4 regions of the Sorangium sp. So ce834 genome follow, and region 2 is predicted to be linked to each of the others. Evidence: riboswitches for the same ligand, from Rfam matches in the RefSeq annotation. Region 2 holds a riboswitch; each other region holds the start of a gene.
What was found. Region 2 has a riboswitch for cobalamin ahead of WMF20_RS02085 (energy-coupling factor ABC transporter permease). Riboswitches for the same ligand answer to the same signal wherever they lie in the genome.

Region 1 (2,194 bases), 5.7 Mb from region 2:
GTTCGCGACGAATATGACGAGCGCCTCGACGACGAGCTCCGGGCGCGCGACGCGTGAGCACACCCTCACTGGAAGGCGGTAGTCGCTCCCCTCGTCCGGCTCCCTGCGCAACATCTCGCTTGACCTGCGCCCCGCACCGCAATATGTAGTGCCTCGTGTTGGTGCCCTTGGCTTCGGCCAAGGGCTCAAAAGGGAACCCGGTGCGAATCCGGGGCTGCCCCGCAGCGGTAAGCGAGAACGATCTCCACGACGAGCACTGGCCTCCTGGCTGGGAAGCGGTGGACCGTAGGAACCCGGCGCCAGCCGGAACGCTCGCGAGCCCGAAGACCTGCCAACATCCTGCGTCGGGGAGACATCCCGCGCCGGTTTTGACCTGGAAGCCTCGAGGGAGGCGGGGAGGTCCGACTCGGCGTAGTCCTGCGCCCGGCTCGGCTCCGATCCCCTCCCGCGATGCCTCTCTTTCGCCCGCGGGGGAGAATGGTCTGTCCGAGCCTTTTTCAATGGCCCAGCGCATCCTACGCCGTCGGCAGGCCTCTCCTCCTCGCAGATTCAACGTCAGCGGCTCGATACCGCTCCAGACGAGGACGACAAACGAGGGGCGAATGCTCGCCAAGAATTTTCCGCCGACATGCAGGGGGTCGCCTGCGTATGCCGTGTGCGCCGGGGCAGCGAAGCTGAGCGCAGGCGCTCGAGCAGATTGGCCAGATTTGTCGCAGCCCCCGAGGAGCACCTCGCGTCCACGACCACGTGCGGATGGAGAGCCCTGCTCGAGGTGCGTCCATGTCCCTTGTTCAAGGTGAGCAGAGGATCACTTTGTTTCTTTTGTCTTGATTCGCAGCGCCCGCCGTGTCTGTTTCATTGCGTGTCACGTATGGAAGTGATCGTGCTACCGGCCCTTGCAAGAGGAACGCTCCGCCGCCGTGCATGCTTCTTGGTCGCCGCGTTGTCCTTCTCGTTGCCCTCTCGGCTCGCCGTGGCGCAGGTTGTGCCTCCACCCGAACCGGCCGGAGCCGTTGGCGACGCCGCGGCCCCAGTCGCTGCCGCTCCGATAGAGGTCACGGTGAGGGCGCGGAAGGGTGAGGTGCAGGAGCATCGAGAGTCCGCAGAGGCTGTCTCCATCCTGGAGCTCGCGCGCACGAAGCGGCGGGCGGCGGACATGGGCGACGTCATGAGCCAGGTTCAGGGCGTGAGCGTCGCTCGCGCGGGCGGCCTCGGCACCAGCGCGCGGTTCTCGCTCAACGGATTCTACAGCGATCAGATCCGCGTGTTTCTGGACGGTGTTCCGATCGAGCTCGCGGGGTTCGCCTCTGGGATCACCGGCGTGCCGGTCAACCTCGTCGAACGCATCGAGATCTACCGAGGGGTCGTCCCGATCCGCTTCGGCGCCGACACCCTCGGCGGCGCGGTCGACCTGGTCACCCCGAAGAGTTACTACGAAACGGGCGCTGATCTTTCGTACCAGGTCGGCTCGTTCGCCACCCACCGCGCGACCCTGGGTGCTCGTTACCGTCACGAGGAGAGCGGCTTCTTTGCTGCCGGGAACGCGTTCATCGACTCCGCGCGGAACGACTATCCCACCGACGTTGAGATCCCGGATGCAGGGACAGGACGCCCTCTGCGTGCGACCGTGCGCCGGGGGCATGACGCCTACGGTGCACGCGGCGCTTCGATCGACGTTGGACTCGTCGATCGTGCGTGGGTGAAGCGGCTGACGCTCCGCGCGTTCGCCTCTCAGTATGACAAGGAGCTCCAGCACAACGTGCTCATGACGACGCCGTACGGGGCGGTGACCTACGGCGAGGAGCTCTACGGGGCAACGCTCCGCTACGCACAGCCCGAGGCCCTGTGGCATGACCTCGACCTCGAGCTCCTCGCCAGCGGCTCGCGGCGGGTGATCGATTTCCAGGACACCTCCAGCGCCGTGTACGACTGGGACGGCCGCGTCGTGGGGGAGCGGCGCAGGCCGGGTGAGATCGACGGGCGGGCGCGGGACCAGACGATCTGGCAGGACAGCCTTCTCGGAAGGATACACGTCACATGGCAAGCAGGACCGCAGCGCGCCGTGCGGCTCAACGTCTCCCCGACCTTCGTCACGAGCGCCGGGGTGGAGCGCGCGAAGCTCGCGCCCGACGAAGCCGACCCGCTCGCGGCCCGCCGCGACCTGGTCAAGCTCGTGGGCGGCCTCGAGCTCGAC
Region 2 (2,194 bases):
AGCACGATGACAGCCAGGAGACGGCGCAGCGCGCACACCGCCGATTCCCGCGAATGCGCGTTCGAGCCGGGCATACCCGCGCGGGAGCAGCGTCCGGCGGAGTCGCTCGCCGCACGCTCGAAAAGAGAGCACGAGAGCCCGCCCCGTCACGTCAGGCTCCGCGACGAAGCGAGCCAGACACGGAACACTTGCTCACAAGTAAAGAGCCAGGACGAACAAAGCACACTGCGGCGAGAAAATCACCGGAACGTGCGCCGCACGCGCGGGGCGGCGCACGCTCCGAGCGGGCCCCGGGGGCGAGCGGCGATCCCAGGACGAGCAAGTAAAGAGACTTTAACTACAGAAACACATCGCTTGCAGCTTTTTCGAGGAAGCTTGTCCGCGTGCGTCTCGGTCAATTTCGCGGACTCCACGTTGCGCGCGGAGGACGCGAACGCGCATCGCGCTGCCTGTCGGCGCGACAGGGCGGCGCCACGCGCGCAGGACACCACGGCAGCGGCGGACCGGCCGCTCGCAATGGCGCGAGGGCGGGCGCGGGACAGCGCGGGCCCCCGCCGCGCCGGACCTCCGGACGCCGGGAGCGCTCCGCGGACCGCGGCGGGCTGGACGGCACGCGGCGGCAGCCCGCGCGCGCGGTTCGTCACGGAGCTCGGTCCGGCGTGAGGTGCGCCCGCGCGGACCGCGGAGACAGCCGCCGCGAGCGCACCCGCGCGCGCCGCGAGACGGCCGCCGCGAGCGCACCCGCGCGCGCCGCGAGACGGCCGCCGCGAGCGCACCCGCGCGCGCCGCGAGACGGCCGCCGCGAGCGCACCCGCGCGCGCCGCGAGACGGCCGCCGCGAGCGCACCCGCGCGCGCCGCGAGACGGCCGCCGCGAGCGCACCCGCGCGCGCCGCGAGACGGCCGCCGCGAACGCGCCCGCGCGCCTCGGGGCAGCCCCGCGAGGCGAGCGCCTGCCCCGCGGCCGCGGCGCGACGTCCTTGACGCCGGGCGCGAAACGGGACTACCGAGCATCCATCTGACAATCCACACCTCGGGTGCCCTCTGGGCATAACAGGGAAGCCGGTGCGAAACCGGCGCGGTACCGCCACCGTGAGTGGGGAGCCGCCTCCAAAGACCACTGGGCCTCTGAAGAGGCCTGGGAAGGTGGACGCGGCGCTGGGAGCCCGAAAGGCTCCCTGAACCCATGAGCCGGGAGACCTACCCGAGCTCCCCACGAGGTGCAGCTTGCGCACGTCTTCGTGGCGTTCGGGTGCGGACTTCACCCGGAGCGCCGAAATCGGTCTTCACGGCCGCGCTATATCCATCGCCGCCGTGCTCTTCGCGACGCTGCTCGCGCCCCGGCCCGCGGCCGCGATGCACCTCGCGGAGGGCGTCCTGCCGCTCGGCTGGTGCGCGGTCTGGAACGCGCTCGCCCTGCCCTTCGTCGCCGTCGCCCTCCACCTGCTCCGGCGCCGCACCCGGAACGACGCCTTCTACAAGCCGTTCGTCGGCCTCATCGCCGCCGCCGTCTTCGCGATCTCGTGCATGCCCGTGCCGGTGCCGACCGCAGGGACCTGCTCCCACCCGTGCGGCACCGGGCTCGCCGCGGTGCTCATCGGCCCCTGGATGACCGTCCTCGTCACCGTGGTGGCGCTCCTCATCCAGGCCCTCTTCCTCGCCCACGGCGGGCTCACCACGCTCGGCGCCGACGTCGCGTCGATGGGCATCGCGGGCGCGTTCACCGGATATCTCGTCTTCCGGCTCGCGCGGCGCTGCGGCGCGAGCCTCTGGGTCGCGGGGTTCCTGGCCGGCGTGACGTCCGACTGGGCCACGTACGCGACCACGGCGCTCGAGCTCGCGCTCGGGCTCGCGGGCGACGGGTCGGTGGGATCCATGTTCACCGGCGTCGCCCTCGCCTTCGTCCCCACCCAGCTGCCGCTCGGCCTGCTCGAGGGCGCCATGACCGCGGGAGCGCTCGTCTTCCTGCGCGCCCGGCGGCCCGACATCCTCGAGCGGCTCCAGGTCGTCCCGCTCCCCGCGGGGGCGTCGTGACGCGGCGGGCCGCGCACCGCGCGCTGCCGGCGCTCGCGGGGGGCGCGCGCGCCGCGGCGCTGCGGCTCGCCGCCGCGCTCCCGGCCGCCGCCGCGCTCTGCCTCGCCGCGTGCGGCAACGCCTCGTGGGACGGGATCGACGAGGCCGTCGTCCGTCGCGTGG
Region 3 (2,194 bases), 1.2 Mb from region 2:
AGATCGCAGAAGAGGTCGAACACCTCGGAGAGCACCTCGTGGGCGCGCGCGTCGCTCCGGTCGATCTTGTTGATGACCACGATGACCGGGAAGCCGCGCTGGAGGCACTTCGAGAGCACGAACCGCGTCTGCGGCAGCGGGCCCTCGGCGGCGTCGACGAGGAGCAGCGCCCCGTCGGCCATCATCAGGGTGCGCTCGACCTCGCCGCCGAAGTCGGAGTGGCCGGGCGTGTCGACGATGTTGATCTTGACCCCGCGGTACCGGATGCTCGTGTTCTTCGCGAGGATGGTGATGCCGCGCTCCCGCTCGAGATCGTTCGAGTCCATGACGCGCTCGGCCACGACCTCGTTTTCTCGGAAGGCGCCCGCCTGGCGGAGCATGTGGTCGACGAGCGTGGTCTTCCCGTGGTCGACGTGGGCGACGATGGCGATGTTGCGGAGGTCGTTACGCGGCATATACGGCGGCGGCCGTGTAGCACGCGACCCACGGAGGAGCGAGCCCATCCTCGCCAGAGCCCGAACGTTCGGCCGGCGCGCGGACGTCGCGCGGCGAGCGCTCACGTTCAGGTGGCGCGCGCGAGGCGGGCGCGAGCCGCGCGGGCAGGAAGCCCGCGCGAGGCGGGCGCATGGCGAGGGACGCGCGTGGAGCGGGCGAGGTGAGCGGGAGCGATTGACAGCCGGAGGTGCATCCTCCTAGGGTGCGCGCCGCGCTGGTGCCTGGGCGCTCGCTCAGGCTGAATAGGGAACCCGGTGAGATTCCGGGGCTGCCCCGCAGCGGTAAGCGAGAACGACCTCCACCCCACGCACTGGCCCGATGAGGGCTGGGAAGCGGTGGACAGTAGGAAGCCGGCCCGGCCGGAGCGCTCGCGAGCCCGAAGACCTGCCCGCGCCCGGCGACGGGGACACATCCGACGCCGGTTCGACCTGGGAGCCTCGAGGGAGGCGGTGAGGTCCGAGCCGGTGCAGCCCTGCGCACGTCCCGGATCCCGAGCCGCCCCCTGCGTTGCCTTCCGGTCGCCCGCGGGGGCGAGAGGTCGGTCCAGGGCATCGCGCCGTGGGCGACCTTTTCCTCCTCCCGGAGCTCGATGCGAGCGGCCCGGCGCCGCTCCGCGCGATTGCGCGAAGGAGGACATGAATGCTGCGCGAGAACGTCACGAAGGGCCACGGACACCGTCATCGACTCCATCGGATCGCCGCGCTGGCGATCTCGCTGTTCGCCGCGCCGCCAGCGCGCGCCCAGGAAGAGCCCATCGAGGTCACGGTGCACGCGGAGAAGCCGGGCAGCGAGGCCGCCTCGCGCGTCTCGGTCGGGCACCGCGAGCTCGAGCTCAGGCCGCGGCTCCGGCCGGGCGACATCCTCGAGTCGGTCCCCGGGCTCTTCGCCGTGCAGCACGCCGGCGGCGGCAAGGCGAACCAGTACTTCCTGCGCGGCTTCGACGCCGACCACGGGACCGACGTCGCGTTCTTCGTCGACGGGGTGCCCGTCAACCTGGTCAGCCACGGCCACGGGCACGGCTTCACCGACCTCTACTTCATGATCCCGGAGCTCGTGATCGGGCTCGACGGCTACAAGGGGCCCTATTACGCGAGCATCGGCGATTTCGGCACGGCGGGCGCCGTCAACCTCCGCTTCGCCGAGAAGCTCGACGAGAGCACCGCGCAGCTCAGCGTGGGGCAGTACGGCATCCTGCGCGGCCTCGTGATCGCCTCGCCGGAGCTCGGCGACGAATGGCGCGCGGTGGCCGCGGCGGAGGTCTACCGGAACGACGGGCCGTTCCAGAGCCCGGAGCGGCTCAAGCGCTTCAACGTCTACCTGAGGGCGACGCGCGACCTCGGCAGCACCGGCAAGGTCCAGGCGACGTGGATGTCCTACGGCTCGACCTGGCACGGCTCCGGCCAGATCCCGGCGCGCGCCGTGTGCGGGGAGGGGGAGCAGGGCGGTCTGAACCCGCCGCCCTCCGCCTTCGGGCAGCCGTGCATCGATCACTTCGGCGCCGTCGATCCGACCGAGGGCGGGTCGACCGCGCGGCACATGGCGTCGGTCTCCACCTCGACCGCGTGGCGGGACGCCGACCTGAGCGCGATGGCTTACTTCCTCCGCTATCGCTTCACGCTGTACTCGAATTTCACGTTCTTCGCCGAGGATCCGGCCCACGGCGATCAGATCGAGCAGAACGACGACCGCACGGTGCTGG
Region 4 (2,194 bases), 5.7 Mb from region 2:
GCGGCTGGGGTCTGAGCGCGTCGGCCGCGGCGCTCAGCGGCCCGGCGCTCTGGATCGCCTTCGGCACGATGAGGTGCGCGGGCGAGGTGCTGTTGAACGGCACCGCGCCGACCGCCATGGGGACGCCGTGGCCGGCCCGCCCCTGCGCCGCGAGCACCCGGGTGATGCGGTCCGAGAGGCGCTCGCCGCGGTCGGTGCCGATCGTCTCGAGGATCATGTCGTGCACGCCCTGCGCGAGGAGCGTGCGTGTCGGCGACGCGAAGAAGAACGCCGACTCGGGGGTGTATTGCTTGAGGATCTGCCCGGCGTTCAACGAGGGATGAGCGACGGCAGCCGGCATCGATATGGAATTCATCGAACACTCCTTGAAAGGTGTGGAATCGCGGGGCGCCCGCGGCGCGGCGCTCGGGCCGGAGCGCGGCGATGTCACCGCGCGGCGGCGGCGGCGCTTCCGGCGCTGACGCGGGAGCGCGCGATCGCCGCCGCGCCGCCGCGGGCCGCGCGCTCGGGACCCGGCGCGCCGCGGGTCTCATGGGACGGACGTGCAGCGCGACGCCGCATCGGGGCGCGCCGGCAAAGGCTCGGCCGCCGCGCCTCCAGGGCGAGCGCGGAGCGCCGGGGCACGCGCTCCGCCCGCGAGGGCGTCGAGGCGCGGCGTCGGCGCGAACGTCGAAATGGGCACGTCGTCACATCCAGCTCCGATGGGCTTCGAGAGCCGCGTGGGCTCGGTTCATCGGGCTCTGGACGTGGAGTCGCTGGCCGCTACAGAAACCTGATAAGGAAAATCAGTTTCAACTAATCCATGACATGTTCAATACGAACTGTCAAGGTTTCCTGCGCCGGTCACCGAAGGGGGCTCGCGAGCGAGCCCCGGGAACGAGCCGCGCCGGCTCAGCGCTTCTCGCATTGACATTCCACGCGAGGTGTGAAACGAGTCGCCGCGCCATCGGTGCTCGCCAGGCCATCGCCCGGCGAGCTGAAAAGGGAACCCGGTGAGAATCCGGGGCTGCCCCCGCAGCGGTGAACGGGAACGACCATCACCATCGAGCACTGGGCCGCGCTTGAGCGGCCTGGGAAGCGGTGATCAGTAGGAGAGCGGCCGGCGACGGCCGCAGCGCCCGTGAGTCCGAAGACCTGCCGAAGGTGCGCGCGCCGGCGATCCGGCGCGCGCTGACCTGAGCCTTCGAGGGGAAGGCGCGCAGGCTCTGGATCACCTCGCTCACGCGCGGTGCCGCAGCCCGTCCCGCGGTCCCTCCGATTCGGCTCTCAGCTCACCCGAGCAGTGCTGGGTCGACGCGGGCAGGCGGGCGTGAATGGATCAATCCCTTGAGCGTGTGAGGCGCCGCCGGCGGAGCGACGGCGCGGGGTTCTGGCTCGTGCTCGCCGCCGGCAGCGCCGTGGCGCCGGCAGCCGTCGCGGAAGAGCTGCGCGGGGCAGGGGCCGAGCTGGGCGGCGATCGCGCGGCCGCCGCGACAGCCCCCCTGGAGGTGCGCGTCGAGGGGGATCGCGTGCGCGCGCCCGCCCCGCCCAAGGACAGGTCCGTCGCCGGGTCCGTGCTGGGCCGCGACCGCCTGGCCGGCGCGGGGCTCGAGGCCGCGGACGTGCTCCGCACGCAGCCGGGCGTCCAGGTCACCGAGTCCGGCGGCTTCGGCGGACCGGCGACCGCCGCGATCCGAGGCGCGACGGCCGCGCAGACGCCGGTGTACCTCGCCGGCGTCCGCCTGAACGACGACGTCGCCGGGACCGCGGATCTCTCGCTCGTGCCCCTGTGGCTCGTCGAGCGCGTCGAGATCTACCGCGGCAACGCTCCGATCGAGGCCGACCGCCTCGGGCCTGGCGGCGCGATCTTCTTCGAGCCTCGACGGCCCTCCCGGACCACGGCCGGCGTGGGCGCCACGGCAGGCTCGTTCGGCGCGAGGCGCGGGTGGGCGTTCGCCGGCGTCAGCGCGGGCCCGGTGACCTCGATCTTCGGGGTGAGCGCGGAGGCCGCGGCGAACCGCTACGCGTTCGTCGACGATCGCGGGACGCTCTTCGACGCGAGCGACGACACCGTCCAGCGCCGGCAGAACGCCGACACGCGCACGATCGACGCCTGGGCGCTCGCGCGCGTCGATCTCGGCCGCGGCGCGACCGTGGACGTGATCGCGAACGGCACGGGCCGCGAGCAGGGCGTGCCGCGGCTCGCGCTCTTGCC

Region 1: another riboswitch for cobalamin. It lies ahead of WMF20_RS22525 (TonB-dependent receptor domain-containing protein); the one in region 2 lies ahead of WMF20_RS02085 (energy-coupling factor ABC transporter permease).
Region 3: another riboswitch for cobalamin. It lies ahead of WMF20_RS06505 (TonB-dependent receptor); the one in region 2 lies ahead of WMF20_RS02085 (energy-coupling factor ABC transporter permease).
Region 4: another riboswitch for cobalamin. It lies ahead of WMF20_RS22625 (TonB-dependent receptor); the one in region 2 lies ahead of WMF20_RS02085 (energy-coupling factor ABC transporter permease).

Annotation. Positions count from the first base shown of each region.
Region 1 is NZ_CP150351.1:6,216,583-6,218,776, forward strand. It holds gene WMF20_RS22520 (cytochrome c-type biogenesis protein) at 1-57, shown strand, start outside; cobalamin riboswitch at 143-350, shown strand; gene WMF20_RS22525 (TonB-dependent receptor domain-containing protein) at 797-2,194, shown strand, end outside.
Region 2 is NZ_CP150351.1:552,697-554,890, reverse strand. It holds cobalamin riboswitch at 1,017-1,220, shown strand; gene WMF20_RS02085 (energy-coupling factor ABC transporter permease) at 1,355-2,032, shown strand; gene WMF20_RS02080 (hypothetical protein) at 2,029-2,194, shown strand, end outside.
Region 3 is NZ_CP150351.1:1,774,578-1,776,771, forward strand. It holds gene typA (translational GTPase TypA) at 1-503, opposite strand, end outside; cobalamin riboswitch at 694-901, shown strand; gene WMF20_RS06505 (TonB-dependent receptor) at 1,135-2,194, shown strand, end outside.
Region 4 is NZ_CP150351.1:6,264,692-6,266,885, reverse strand. It holds gene dhbC (isochorismate synthase DhbC) at 1-355, opposite strand, end outside; cobalamin riboswitch at 931-1,156, shown strand; gene WMF20_RS22625 (TonB-dependent receptor) at 1,314-2,194, shown strand, end outside.